Regions from separate parts of the Paraburkholderia sp. ZP32-5 genome, predicted to be linked through region 2. Evidence: predicted binding sites of a transcription regulator. Region 2 holds the regulator's gene; the other holds the start of a gene.
What was found. Region 2 encodes LexA, which represses DNA repair genes until DNA is damaged. Its sites were predicted from a motif close to ACTGTATNNNNATACAGT; they were not measured.

Region 1: imuA (translesion DNA synthesis-associated protein ImuA) is a predicted target of LexA. The motif match lies at 1,773-1,790, and genes of this name have one in related genera.

What each region holds. Positions count from the first base shown of each region.
Region 1 is NZ_JAJEJP010000001.1:1,417,229-1,424,454, reverse strand. Features, by position in the region: gene L0U82_RS06095 (Y-family DNA polymerase) at 1-845, opposite strand, end outside; gene imuA (translesion DNA synthesis-associated protein ImuA) at 745-1,584, opposite strand; gene L0U82_RS06085 (hypothetical protein) at 2,027-2,308, shown strand; rRNA gene rrf (5S ribosomal RNA) at 2,554-2,667, opposite strand; rRNA gene L0U82_RS06075 (23S ribosomal RNA) at 2,902-5,781, opposite strand; tRNA gene L0U82_RS06070 (tRNA-Ala) at 6,077-6,152, opposite strand; tRNA gene L0U82_RS06065 (tRNA-Ile) at 6,224-6,300, opposite strand; rRNA gene L0U82_RS06060 (16S ribosomal RNA) at 6,376-7,226, opposite strand, start outside.
Region 2 is NZ_JAJEJP010000001.1:1,838,402-1,845,627, forward strand. Features, by position in the region: gene L0U82_RS07755 (M20 family metallopeptidase) at 1-785, opposite strand, end outside; gene L0U82_RS07760 (hypothetical protein) at 1,244-1,666, shown strand; gene L0U82_RS07765 (ABC transporter permease) at 1,769-2,596, opposite strand; gene nodI (nodulation factor ABC transporter ATP-binding protein NodI) at 2,804-3,718, opposite strand; gene L0U82_RS07775 (universal stress protein) at 4,165-4,632, shown strand; gene L0U82_RS07780 (DUF2939 domain-containing protein) at 4,774-5,397, opposite strand; gene L0U82_RS07785 (hypothetical protein) at 5,516-5,860, opposite strand; gene lexA (transcriptional repressor LexA) at 5,942-6,592, opposite strand; gene L0U82_RS07795 (sulfate ABC transporter substrate-binding protein) at 6,905-7,226, shown strand, end outside.

The DNA.
Region 1 (7,226 bases), 420 kb from region 2:
AGCAGCGCATCGGCGTTATCGACTCGCGACGGCAACTCCAGTTGCGCATGAAACGACGCTGGCGCGCGAAACGATTCGCGTGGATCGGCCCGCGTGCCGTACGCCTGCGCAAGCAGATCCAGAATGCCGCCGCCGAACCGGCGCACGATGCCGGACCGAGGCAAGCCGCGCAAGTCGGCGAGCGTCGCGCAGCCGACATGCGAGAACGCATCGCGATGCGCCTGCTCGACCGGCAGCAGTGAGACGGGCAACCCATCGAGCACATGTGCGAGCGACGCCGCCTTGACTACATGCCAACGGCGCCCCTGCCGGCACGCGCGCGCCTGGGCCAATAGCCACGCTCCCCAGGCGGTCGGTGCACAGGCAATGCGCGCCACATAACCGAATGCCGCCACCGTGGCCGATACCCGCGACAACAGCGCGCGCAAGCCGCCGAACAGGCGCAGGCCGGAGCCGACTTCCAGCAGCAGCGTGTGTGCGTCGGCGAGTGACACCTTGGGCGTGTAGCTCAGCAAAGCCAGCGCAATCGCTTCGAATGCCTGGGTTTCACGGGCGGCATCGGCGGCAAGCAGCGTCAAACCGGGTGCCAGCGCCAATGCGTACGAGCGCGAGTGCCCAACCTGAACGCCGGCACGCAAGGCGTCGAGATCCGGCATCAGGATGTGTGCATGATCGGCTAGCGCATAACAGCTTCGCTTGTCTGGAGCCGTGGCAACTCGAGGCTGAGCGGTGACGTCACGCGGATCAGGCCGGTTCGGCTTCGCGGGTGAACCATCCGGAGCGAGTGCGAACGGTTTCACTGCTTCCAGCGGCAATAGCGGTAAGGTGACTGCGATCCACAACATGTTTGATCTCTGCGCGTTGATGACTGCCACTTCCGCCTTCCGGCAACACCACGCTCTGTAAAGGCAGAACGAGATGAAGAGGCTCGGCCAGCGGTGGTCCGCGGCGCTTGAAGATGTCGATCGACAGACCGATTTCCTGCAGCCACTGGCGGCGATTGATCGTCTCCGCGTTGGCTGGCAACAGCGGTTCGCAGATCATCCGCAAAGGCGCCGGTGACGATTGCGAGGCCGCCGCCACCGGGCGGATCAGGAATGCGAGCGCTGCCGACTCCTGAGCCGCCACCTGCAAGCGCCGGACCTTGTCGGCACGCGCACTCGGCAGCCAGACCAGCAGCGCGCCGATACCGTCCTGCTTCAATGCCTGAGTGGCAGCCCAAAGCGCCTGATCCTCCGTCGAACGCACCCATAGCACGCGCCCGATATCGATCCCCCATGCCTGCAACGCCGCGACACAGGGTTGATAGGGAGGCGCGACGAGCATGACGTACCGACCGGCCTGTTGTGTCAGATGACGAAGCGCATGAGCCAGCAGGCGCACCTCTCCTAGTCCGCAGTGCTCGATTAGCAGCTCCGTCAGACCACCCGCAGACCAGCCTTGCCCCGGCAACAACCGATCCAGCGCGGCATAGCCACTGGAAATCACACGCGAGTCCGAGCCGGCAAGCTCGTTGCCTTGCCATATCTGACGCTGTAGTTGCGATGACAATGTGGTCGTCGCTAACCGAATCGCTGTGGCCATGGACACACTCTTTGATCGATAACGCTCCGCCTCTGTTGGATGTAGACGCCTTGTCTCGACTGATACCATCGAAAACAAGCATCAGCAGGCAAACAAGGAACGTGCGGTTTTTGCATACAAATATCGCTGATATGCAGCTAACTTCTTGCAGTCGGGAGATTAATGGGGCGCGTTTAGTGGCTCGAAATACTGTATATTTATACAGTATTCTATGGCGAATGTTAAGAGTGAGGAAAGGTGAATGGAGAAGGTACTGCTGATGTGATCGACGTCAGCGCTATCGATGCGATGGGGGGCGTGTTGCGATGCACGCCAGCGTTGCGATGCTGATGCTACGAGGCCGCGGGAAAACCAAACGAGTCTATCGTGTGATGCGCATGCGCGATTTGCGGCTTCTCAGAGACCTACAAGGTCGCTCATCACGCGGCGGCATGACGGCAAAGTGGCTGTGCCCAGTTACCTGGCCGAAGCGGGCTTCGGCTCGATGAGCCGCGAGGAGTTCCATGCCGCGGACCGTGCCGCGGCATCCGTATTCGGCGCCGGACGGGAACACAATGCGTGGAAGCTCGATGACGCGGAGTTCGCTCTGTTTGCATCGATCGCGACGAACTACGACCGGCAGTTGCGTCACGCGCCGCTATGGGCGATCACGGAGGCGAGCGAACGGCTCGACCGGCTTATCATCGGCAGATCCGATTCGGCCCCGGTGCGCAAGCAGGCTTGACGGGCGTGGATATCTGCTGACCGGCGCTAGAACGAAGAAATATTCTGGCTCGACGTCGTAACATCTGGCCGACGTGATGAGACAGGAGCGTCGGAGATGGCTCTGGAACTGACCGTTTTCCAGATTGCCCGGGAAGGGCTGCGATCCGGCACATCCGGAGTGTCGTCCGGCGTTATGCCCGCGCTTCCTGCGCCCGTAAACGCAGAAACCCCACCGCTGGGGGTGGGGTTTCTGACATGAGGGGAGCCTGACGATTACCTACTTTCACACGGGCAATCCGCACTATCATCGGCGTGGAGTCGTTTCACGGTCCTGTTCGGGATGGGAAGGGGTGGGACCGACTCGCTATGGTCATCAGGCATGACGGGTTGCTGCGTCGCTGGGGGTTGGAGTCAACCGGTGAGCGCCACAGCCAATCGGGAAGAAGCGTAAAGGATTCGTGTGTGAATCGTGTTGGGGGGTTGTGTTGGTTCTGGCACAACACTGATCTCAACCGTGCGTCCTGTCACCTCCTGTGGAGGTTCGTATCCCCTTCGGGGATCGGACATCCGTAAGTGCTGAAGCACTAACGGTTGTCGAGACACACCTGTTATAGGATCAAGCCTTACGGGCAATTAGTATCAGTTAGCTCAGTACATTACTGTACGTGCACACCTGACCTATCAACGTCCTGGTCTTGAACGACCCTTCAAGGGGCTTAAAGCCCCGGGGATATCTCATCTCAAGGCGAGTTTCCCGCTTAGATGCTTTCAGCGGTTATCTCTTCCGAACATAGCTACCCGGCGATGCCACTGGCGTGACAACCGGTACACCAGAGGTTCGTCCACTCCGGTCCTCTCGTACTAGGAGCAGGTCCCTTCAAATATCCAGCGCCCACGGCAGATAGGGACCAAACTGTCTCACGACGTTTTAAACCCAGCTCACGTACCTCTTTAAATGGCGAACAGCCATACCCTTGGGACCGGCTACAGCCCCAGGATGAGATGAGCCGACATCGAGGTGCCAAACACCGCCGTCGATATGAACTCTTGGGCGGTATCAGCCTGTTATCCCCAGAGTACCTTTTATCCGTTGAGCGATGGCCCTTCCATACAGAACCACCGGATCACTATGACCTGCTTTCGCACCTGTTCGACTTGTCAGTCTCACAGTCAAGCACGCTTATGCCATTGCACTATCAGCACGATTTCCGACCGTACCTAGCGTACCTTCGTACTCCTCCGTTACACTTTGGGAGGAGACCGCCCCAGTCAAACTGCCTACCATGCACTGTCCCCGATCCGGATTACGGACCAAGGTTAGAACCTCAAACAGATCAGGGTGGTATTTCAAGGACGGCTCCACTGAGACTAGCGTCCCAGCTTCAAAGCCTCCCACCTATCCTACACAGACCGGTTCAAAGTCCAATGCAAAGCTACAGTAAAGGTTCATGGGGTCTTTCCGTCTAGCCGCGGGGAGATTGCATCATCACAAACACTTCAACTTCGCTGAGTCTCGGGAGGAGACAGTGTGGCCATCGTTACGCCATTCGTGCAGGTCGGAACTTACCCGACAAGGAATTTCGCTACCTTAGGACCGTTATAGTTACGGCCGCCGTTTACCGGGACTTCAATCAGGAGCTTGCACCCCATCATTTAATCTTCCGGCACCGGGCAGGCGTCACACCCTATACGTCCACTTTCGTGTTTGCAGAGTGCTGTGTTTTTATTAAACAGTCGCAGCCACCAGTTTATTGCAACCCTTTCACCCTTCTGGCGCAGGCCAGTCAAGCTACAAGGGCGTACCTTATCCCGAAGTTACGGTACCAATTTGCCGAGTTCCTTCTCCCGAGTTCTCTCAAGCGCCTTAGAATACTCATCTCGCCCACCTGTGTCGGTTTGCGGTACGGTCACTGTGAAACTGAAGCTTAGAGGCTTTTCCTGGAACCCCTTCCAGTTGCTTCGCGACCTAAGTCGCTCGCGCCACACCCTTGAATCCTGCGCCCGGATTTGCCAAAGCGCCTTCTCCAATGCAGCGACCGGGACTTCCAACACCCGGACAACCTTCCGCGATCCGTCCCCCCATCGCATTTCACAATGGTGCAGAAATATTAATCTGCTTCCCATCAGCTACGCATTTCTGCCTCGCCTTAGGGGCCGACTCACCCTACGCCGATGAACGTTGCGTAGGAAACCTTGGGCTTACGGCGAGGGGGCCTTTCACCCCCTTTATCGCTACTCATGTCAGCATTCGCACTTCCGATACCTCCAGCACACTTTCCAGTGCACCTTCGCAGGCTTACGGAACGCTCTCCTACCATGCATATAAATATGCATCCGCAGCTTCGGTATATGACTTAGCCCCGTTACATCTTCCGCGCAGGACGACTCGATCAGTGAGCTATTACGCTTTCTTTAAAGGATGGCTGCTTCTAAGCCAACCTCCTGACTGTTTTAGCCTTCCCACTTCGTTTCCCACTTAGTCATATTTGGGGACCTTAGCTGGCGGTCTGGGTTGTTTCCCTCTTGACACCGGACGTTAGCACCCGATGTCTGTCTCCCGTGATTGCACTCTTCGGTATTCGGAGTTTGCTATGGCGTAGTAATCCGCAATGGACCCCACAACCATGACAGTGCTCTACCCCCGAAGGTGATACACGAGGCACTACCTAAATAGTTTTCGGAGAGAACCAGCTATTTCCAGGTTTGTTTAGCCTTTCACCCCTATCCACAGCTCATCCCCTAACTTTTCAACGTTAGTGGGTTCGGTCCTCCAGCACGTGTTACCGTGCCTTCAACCTGGCCATGGATAGATCACCTGGTTTCGGGTCTACACCCAGCGACTGGACGCCCTGTTCGGACTCGCTTTCGCTACGCCTGCCCTAATCGGTTAAGCTTGCCACTGAATGTAAGTCGCTGACCCATTATACAAAAGGTACGCCGTCACCCCTTGCGAGGCTCCGACTGTTTGTATGCATGCGGTTTCAGGATCTGTTTCACTCCCCTCCCGGGGTTCTTTTCGCCTTTCCCTCACGGTACTGGTTCACTATCGGTCGATCACGAGTATTTAGCCTTGGAGGATGGTCCCCCCATCTTCAGACAGGATTTCACGTGTCCCGCCCTACTTGTCGTACACCCAGTTCTTTCCCGCTGTTTTCGTCTACAGGGCTATCACCTGCTATGGCCGCACTTTCCAGAGCGTTCGACTAACAATGAGAATAAAGAGTACAGGCTGATCCCATTTCGCTCGCCACTACTTTGGGAATCTCGGTTGATTTCTTTTCCTGCGGTTACTTAGATGTTTCAGTTCACCGCGTTCGCTTCACGTAGCCTATGTATTCAGCTACGGATACCTCATAAGAGGTGGGTTTCCCCATTCGGACATCTCCGGATCAATGCTCGTTTGCCAGCTCCCCGGAGCTTTTCGCAGGCTACCGCGTCCTTCATCGCCTGTGATCGCCAAGGCATCCACCACATGCACTTGTTCGCTTGACCCTATAACGGGTATGTCTCATCTCGAGACGCACTCGCTACAGGTTGAGTATTCGTGTTGCGCCGTATTCCAAAGCGATCTTTCGATCACTTAAAAATACATCGATACAATCACAACCCTGATTCACCTACTCACGCACCCATCTCTAAGTACGCTTTCGTGAATCTCTTTACTACTTCTTCCTGATTGTTAAAGAACGACAGCCGATTATGAGTTGCCTCATATCGCTCTGACTGGCTCAATCGCCAATGCGAAGTACTCAGCATCGCTTCATGCTGAACCCTTGGCATTGAGGATTGGTGGAGGATGACGGGATCGAACCGACGACCCCCTGCTTGCAAAGCAGGTGCTCTCCCAGCTGAGCTAATCCCCCAGTCATGCAACAGACAGATACCTCATCCGTTCAGCCCCAGCGGGTCTTCAGCCAGCACCACAGACAGGCACTGGTGGGTCTGGATGGATTCGAACCATCGACCCCCGCCTTATCAAGACGGTGCTCTAACCGACTGAGCTACAGACCCCTGAGTCTGTCTGATCTTCTTCTAACTACAGCCGATAAGCGTGAGCGCTTCGATGTCAGAACACGCGGGCTCTGGAAAGGAGGTGATCCAGCCGCACCTTCCGATACGGCTACCTTGTTACGACTTCACCCCAGTCATGAATCCTACCGTGGTGACCGTCCTCCTTGCGGTTAGACTAGCCACTTCTGGTAAAACCCACTCCCATGGTGTGACGGGCGGTGTGTACAAGACCCGGGAACGTATTCACCGCGGCATGCTGATCCGCGATTACTAGCGATTCCAGCTTCACGCACTCGAGTTGCAGAGTGCGATCCGGACTACGATCGGTTTTCTGGGATTGGCTCCACCTCGCGGCTTGGCAACCCTCTGTTCCGACCATTGTATGACGTGTGAAGCCCTACCCATAAGGGCCATGAGGACTTGACGTCATCCCCACCTTCCTCCGGTTTGTCACCGGCAGTCTCCCTGGAGTGCTCTTGCGTAGCAACTAGGGACAAGGGTTGCGCTCGTTGCGGGACTTAACCCAACATCTCACGACACGAGCTGACGACAGCCATGCAGCACCTGTGTTACGGCTCCCTTTCGGGCACATCCACCTCTCAGCGGACTTCCGTACATGTCAAGGGTAGGTAAGGTTTTTCGCGTTGCATCGAATTAATCCACATCATCCACCGCTTGTGCGGGTCCCCGTCAATTCCTTTGAGTTTTAATCTTGCGACCGTACTCCCCAGGCGGTCAACTTCACGCGTTAGCTACGTTACCAAGCCAATGAAGGCCCGACAACCAGTTGACATCGTTTAGGGCGTGGACTACCAGGGTATCTAATCCTGTTTGCTCCCCACGCTTTCGTGCATGAGCGTCAGTATTGGCCCAGGGGGCTGCCTTCGCCATCGGTATTCCTCCACATCTCTACGCATTTCACTGCT
Region 2 (7,226 bases):
GGAATCGGCGGCGGACGCAAGCCGTCGACCGCGATCACGCCGCGCGCGTCGACGAGGCACGCGAGTGCATTCGCGAGCACTGTCGCCGGATTGCGCAGCAGACCACCCCAATTGCCCGAATGATGCGCGCCGTCGCGCAGGTTCAACGACAGCCTGAAATTGACGACGCCGCGCGAACCGAGAAACACGGTCGGGCGCCGCGCGGCGAGGCGTGGGCCGTCGGAGGCGATCAGCACGTCGGCGGCGAGCTCGTCGCGATGCGCGCGGCAGATCGCGTCGAGCCCTGGCGAACCGGTTTCCTCGCCCATCTCGATCAGCAGCTTCGTGTTGAAGCCGAGCTTGCCGTCGCGCGCGGCGAGCACGCTCGCGAGCGCGGCGAGATTGATCGTGTGCTGCCCCTTGTTGTCGGCGGTGCCGCGGCCGAACCAGCGCTCGCCTTCGACCGTCACGCTCCACGGCGTCAGCGGCGCGCGCCACTGGCTGTCGTAACCGCGCACGACATCGCCGTGACCGTAGATCAGTACGGTCGGCAGATGGTCGCCTTCATGGCGGTTGGCGAGCAGGAACGGACCGAAGCCGCCGACCGGGTTGTCGACGATGCGCGTGCTAAAGCCGAGGCGCTGCGCTTCCGGTGTGATTTCGTCGGTCAGATAAGAAAGCAGCAGCGCGCCGCGATCGCTTTCCTGACTTTCGGTGCGAAAACCGACGCGCCGGTTCAGGTCGGCGAGAAAGGCGCCGGATTCGAAATGCCGGGTGGCGTGGTCGATCGCCTCGGTGCGGCTCATGGGTGTCTCCAATGTGGGGGATTGGTTAGCGTTTTGACGATCGCCGAAGGCCGATGTTGGCAGGCATGCAGCGATGTCATCTCGATGGACGTCGTTGCGGACGATTCTAGAAGCGCGCCATTTTTGCCACAATGATCGTGTTTCGAAGCGTGCGTTGCCGGAAAGGCAAAGCTCGAAAGGCATCCAGCCGCAAGCGATTCGATACGCGATTGAGCGACGAACCGCACGATAAACGGGCCAAATGTCCTCCCGGAACCCGAATCACGACCTACACTGTGGTGGACGGAGCGGGCCCCGGCAACGCACGCATGACAATCACGACAACGGCGAACCAGGGACAGCACCGCCGCGTTGCTGCAACGCACACCGGCAACGGCTTTCGCCGACAAAAACAAACGCGGCGCGTTGTACCGATGGCGCGTCCGCCAACACCAAGCGATAGGACCAGGACATCATCAATGGCGCAACAGAAAACCAATCCAAAACTCGAGCAGGCACTCACGCGCGGCGATCTGGCGATCCGTCAGGCGAACTCGGCGCGAGCGACCGCGTTGCTGCGCGCGCTGGCCAAAATGATCGTCGACGCGTCGGCGACCATCGGTGTGGAGGCCTTTACGCTGATTCATGATGGCGACAAGATTTACGACCCCGCCGACGGACTGTGGCCGCAGGCGCTACTGGTCTCGCTCGATGGTCCCGTCGAGGATGCCGATCCCGACGAACTGCGTACCGTACGGCTGATCGCGGACGATCCGGGCACCGTGTTCCGGGTCGAATGGCAGCGCGCCGATGGCAAGATCGGGCGCCACGAGGGCGGCCCGTTCGCGACGGTCGCGTTCATCTCCGATGTCGAGATTCCTTGGACCGATGACGAGGATTGACCGCGGGCACTGACCACGACGATCGACCTGGCGCGGCTGCATGCGGGAAGAGCGCTGCGCGTGGTTGTGTCGAGGCCGCCTTTCGACGTTTGACGCCGATGCTTACTTCATCATCCTGCGCCGAAACAGCATCGCCGCCACGATGAAGCCGCCCACCGCATAAGCAGCCAGCACGCCCACGTGCAGCACCGCGTGATCGACCGATCGCCCGAGCATGACCGGGCGCATCAGATCGACCGCGTGCGCGAGCGGCAGCACCGCGGTCGCCGCTTGCGCGGCGGCGGGCAGTTGCGACGCGGGGAAGAACACGCCGGAAAGCAGCAGCATCGGCGTGAGCACGAGCGTCTGATAGAACATGAAAAAGTCGTACGACGGTGCGAGCGCCGTCACGACCATCGCAAGGCTCGCGAACGCGAGACCCGCGAGCACGATGATCGGTAAGCCGAGCAGCATCGACGGAAAATTCGCGTAGCCGAGCGCGCCGGCCACCAGCATGATCGCCGCGCCCGACAACACCGATTTGCTGGCCGCCCACACCACCTCGCCGAGCACGATGTCGCCGAGCGTCAACGGCGTATGCATGATCGCTTCCCACGTGCGCTGCACGTGCATGCGCGAAAAGCCCGAATACATCGACTCGAAACTCGCCGACATCATTACGCTCGACGCCACCGTGCCCGCCGCGAGAAACGAGATGTACGAGACGCCGTCGACGTGACCGACCATCAGTCCGAGCCCGAAGCCGAGACCGAACAGATAGATCATCGGGTCGGCGAGATTGCCGAACATCGATGCGATCGCGAGCTTCTTCCACACCAGATAGTTGCGCCGCCATACCGCGATCCAATTCACCGCGTTGGCGGGGAAGGCGGCGAACGGCTCTTGTGCCGATGGCGTGCCGTCGTGGGTTTCGTAGGTGCGTGCGTCCATGATTGACTCGCGGTTTGGCCGGCTATTGCGGGAGTGCTTGTGGAGTTGGTTGAGGTGCCGTTTGAGGTGCGGCTAGCTGGCTATTTTCCGCCGGCGTTTCGTGCGGTTTTCGCTTGCAGCGGTCCGCGCGGTGTATCGACATATAGGCGAGCGCGTCTTCGCCGCCGATTCCGATTGCCATTCCGATGTGTGCTCCCGTGCGCATTGTCAGTCCTGCATCTCGCGGCCGGTCAGCCGCAAAAATACGTCCTCGAGATTCGCGGGCCGATGCAGATAGCGTAGATCGGCGCGCTGTTTGAGTCGCGCATGCACGGGCTGCGCATCGTTCACGTAGCAGAACAGTGTCTCGCCGCTGATCTCGGCCCGCTCGACGAGCGGCGCGAGTTCGTCGCGCAACGCCAACGGATCGGGGCCGTAGATCTCGATCACATCGCAGCCGATTTCGGACGCGATCAGCTCATTCGGCGCACCCTCGGCGATCTTGCGCCCTTCCTCGATCACGCACAGCCGGTGACAGAGCCGCTCCGCCTCTTCCATGAAGTGGGTGGTCAGCAGAATCGTTTTGCCGCGCGTGAGCAATGAGCGCAGCCGTTCCCAGATCAGATGACGCGCCTGCGGATCGAGCCCGGTGGTCGGCTCGTCCATGATCAGTACGTCCGGATCGTTGATCAGCGCCCGTGCCAGCGTGAGGCGCCGTTTCATGCCGCCCGACAACTCGCTCACGCGCGCGTCCGCCTTGCTTTCGAGGCGCGCGAATTCGAGTAGATCCGGCACCCCCGCGCGGCATTGCGCGGCGCTCAGGCCGAAGTAGCGGCCGAACACGAGCAGGTTTTCGCGCACCGTGAAATCGGGATCGAGGTTGTCGAACTGTGGCACCACGCCGACGCGCGCCCGTGCGATGCGCGCGCGGCCGGGTATCGATTCGCCGCATAGCCGGATCGTGCCGGCGTCAGGCGCGGCGATGCCGAGCAGCATGCGCAGCGTCGTTGTCTTGCCCGCGCCGTTGGGGCCGAGCAGGCCGAAGCATTCGCCGGCATTGACATGGAATGACAAACCGTCGACGACCGTCTTTTCGCCGTAGCTTTTCCTGACCTGGTGGAATTCGATAGGGGCAGCGGACATGGATCGATCGGGGCTCCGGCGAAACGGCTAACGCGCGCGATAGGGATGCGGGAGTGCATTGTCGGAATGCTCGCGCAAGCCACTCATTCTAAGGTATTGGCCATTGACGCGAGTCGACGTCCGGGAACGGGTTATGCGTGTGATTCCGGTGCGGGTGTTGATGGCTGTGCGGGCCACGCGGCGCGTGGTCGTGTTCACGCGTTCACGACGGCGAGTCCACGTCGTCGAAGGCGAATCGGCGTATCACCCGTTGCCGAGTCAACGTTCGGCCATGAGGTTTTGCATTGCCGCATCCTTGTGCAGCACCGCGGGATTTTGCCCAACGCTTGTGCGAATCGGATCAGTCGCCCCGACCCCGCACCTGGCGTTTTCCATCTCTTGCAAGCCGAATTGCGGCGCACCATGATTGATTCAGACCGCGCTTTCCGCGCGAACGGAGAAAAACGATGGCGAGCTACCAGAAAATCCTGCTGTGTTACGACGGCTCGCGCGAAGGCCGCAAAGCACTGCGTTGCGGCGCCGATCTGGCGTTGGATCTGAAGGCGGAAACGCATCTGCTGTCGGTCGTCGACATGCGTTCGAGTATTGCGCAAAGCGCGGGTCTGCTAACCGACGTCGCCTGCGGCAGTTTTGAAAAAACCGCCCGTGAGATTCTGCAGGAAGGCGTGAACTGGCTGACCGAGCGTGGCGTGAGCGCGCAAGGGCACTTCGCATTCGGTCATCCGATCGACGAGATCGCCAATCTCGCCAATGAACTGCAAGTCGATCTCGTGGTGGTCGGCCATCGCTGCCGGACCGGCTTGTCGCGTTGGTGGATGGGGGCTGGCAATACGCCGCTGCTCGATCGGATTTCGTGCAGCATCCTGGTGGCCTGTTCGTCCGGACAGGAACAGCAACAGGCCGCCGCTGCGTGATCGAGCGTTACTGCGTCGGGTGTTGCCGCATCGGGCGTTGCCGTATTTGCCACATCCGCTACATCCCATACCGCATTGTGTTCTCGCGTGACTGAGCGTCGCTGCTCAGCCACGCATCATCCTTCCCGCCAAACCACCCGGTCACTCGTTCAGATTGATTGCGGCGAGCTTCCACGTAACGAGCCCCTCGCGCTGAAAGACCGCCGAGTAATTCGTATTGCCTTCGCCGCGCCGAAACGTGATGACGAATTCGTTGAGGCTGCGATAACCGGCCGTGCTTTGGCGCGCGGGCGGAGCCGAATTCGCGGCCGGCGCCGCTGGGGCTTCGCTGCCAGTGGAGGCTTGCGGGGCCGCCGGCTGCTCACCCGGGGTGCCGCGCGGCGGCATGCCGTTCAGCAAGGCCGCGACGCCGTCTGGTGTCGCATACGCATCGACGAGCGGACCGATCAGCGTCACGCCGATGACCGCGCCAATGGTTGCCAGCTTGTTACCGCCATCCGCTTCGAGCCGGTGCGTCAGCATGTCGGCCACCTGCTGCTTGAGGCTGGCGCGCAACGCGGGAAAGTCCACGTACTGGTTGACCGTTTGCACGTCTCGCGCGTCGGCCGCGCGTTTGAGATTGTTGACCGCGAGATAGGGCGATGCATAAACATAGCCCAGTGCGGCAATCACGATGACCACGATCAGCGTGATCAGCAGTGGCCGGGTGGCGCTGCCCTGGATGCGTTTCGGAATGCGCTTCGAAGTGCGTTTCTGAACTTTCATCGGATGGGACTCCCCGGTCGGTTGTGATCCAGCATGGACCACGGCGAGGTCGAAACGATCCCATACGACACGAATATCCAGGCACTGGAACTTCACCCGGGATCCGCTCAGGCTTCGCTCACGCTTCGAACACCGCGCCGTGCATGTTGGCTTCGTCGGCAATGCAACGATCGATCATACGACATACCGCGTCGACCGTACCCACCATAATCAACCGCGACGGTCCGTGGTAGACCCGCACCGGCGCGCGCCGGGCCGGCTCGGCCATGTTCAGGCCCGCGTTCAGCGACACGCGCGCGAATGCCGGCAACGACGACGGCAGGCCCGCGGCTTCCGTGGGCTCGTCGAACAACGACGGCGTGTGAGCCGCGGGCGCTTCGATCGGTGAGCAGGGTGTGAGCTTGCGCAGATGGCGCAGACGGCCGAACTGGCGAAAAGGCAGCAGGCGGGCAAGGCGTTCCATGAATCTCTCCAGGCGATGCGACGTGAATGCGGCTTGGGTGGGACAAACCGGTGCGGGCGGTTCGGCGGATGCAACCGGGAATCAGAACTCGCCCGGGCGGATCAGCCCAACCGCGATGCCTTCGAGCGCGAAATCCGCGCTGCCGGTTTCCACGAAGATGTTGTCGTAATCGGGGTTCTCGGCGATCAGCTCGATACCGTTCGGCCGGCGCTTCAGGCGCTTGACCGTCACGTCGTCGCCAAGCCGCGCAATGATGATCTGGCCGTCCTTCGCTTCGCTGCGCTTTTGCACCGCGAGCAGGTCGCCGTCGAGAATGCCCGCGTCGCGCATCGACAGGCCGCGCACTTTCAGCAGGTAATCGGGCTTGCTCGAGAACAGCGCCGGGTCGCACGCGTAGTGCTGCGAGATATGTTCCTGCGCGAGGATCGGACTACCCGCCGCGACCCGCCCGATTAGCGGCAGCGACAACTGCATCAGGCTTGCATGCGGCAGCGTGAACTGATGCGGCGCCTCGTCCTGGCCGGTCAGCAGCCGAATGCCGCGCGATGCGCCGGCCGCGAGTTCGATCACGCCCTTGCGAGCCAGCGCGCGCAGATGTTCCTCCGCGGAATTGGCCGAGCTGAAGCCGAGTTCGGCGGCGATTTCGGCGCGCGTGGGCGGAAACCCGGTGCGCTCGATCGCGCGGCGGATCAGTTCGAAAACCTGCTGCTGTCGTGCGGTGAGTTTTGTCATGGCCACTGTATGTATGAACAGGTGACTGTATTTTTATACAGTATTCGGCGCAATTCAAGCTTTACTTTAAGTTCGTCGTGACGACCGCGCCGCAGCGTCGCTGATGGGCGTCATCACAGCCTTTCTGGCGCCTCAGCAGCAGATATCTCTGCCGTTACCACTTTTGCGTATAAAAAAATGAAGAAACATTATTTTTAACTATGAAGGCGGATCGATAGACTGGCCTCCGGCTTGGCGCTCATGTGCACGTGACCGCGACGCAAAACAACATCAGACGCTCATCAGCGGATCATCACGCGGAGAAAAGTTGACATGAACCATCGGCATACGGGGCTTGCGGCACGGGGCAGGAAACTCATCGCGGCACTCGCCGTCGGCGCGGCAGGCGCGCTCGGCCTCGTCGGCGCAAGCGGCACGGCGCACGCCAACACGACGCTGCTGAACGTTTCCTACGATCCGACCCGCGAGCTGTATCAGGACATCAATCAGGCGTTCGGCAAGGAATGGAAGGCGAAGACCGGCGAGACGGTCACCTTCAAGCAGTCGCACGGCGGCTCGGGCGCGCAGGCGCGTTCGGTGCTCGATGGGCTGCAGGCCGATGTCGTGACGCTCGCGCTCGCCTACGACATCGACG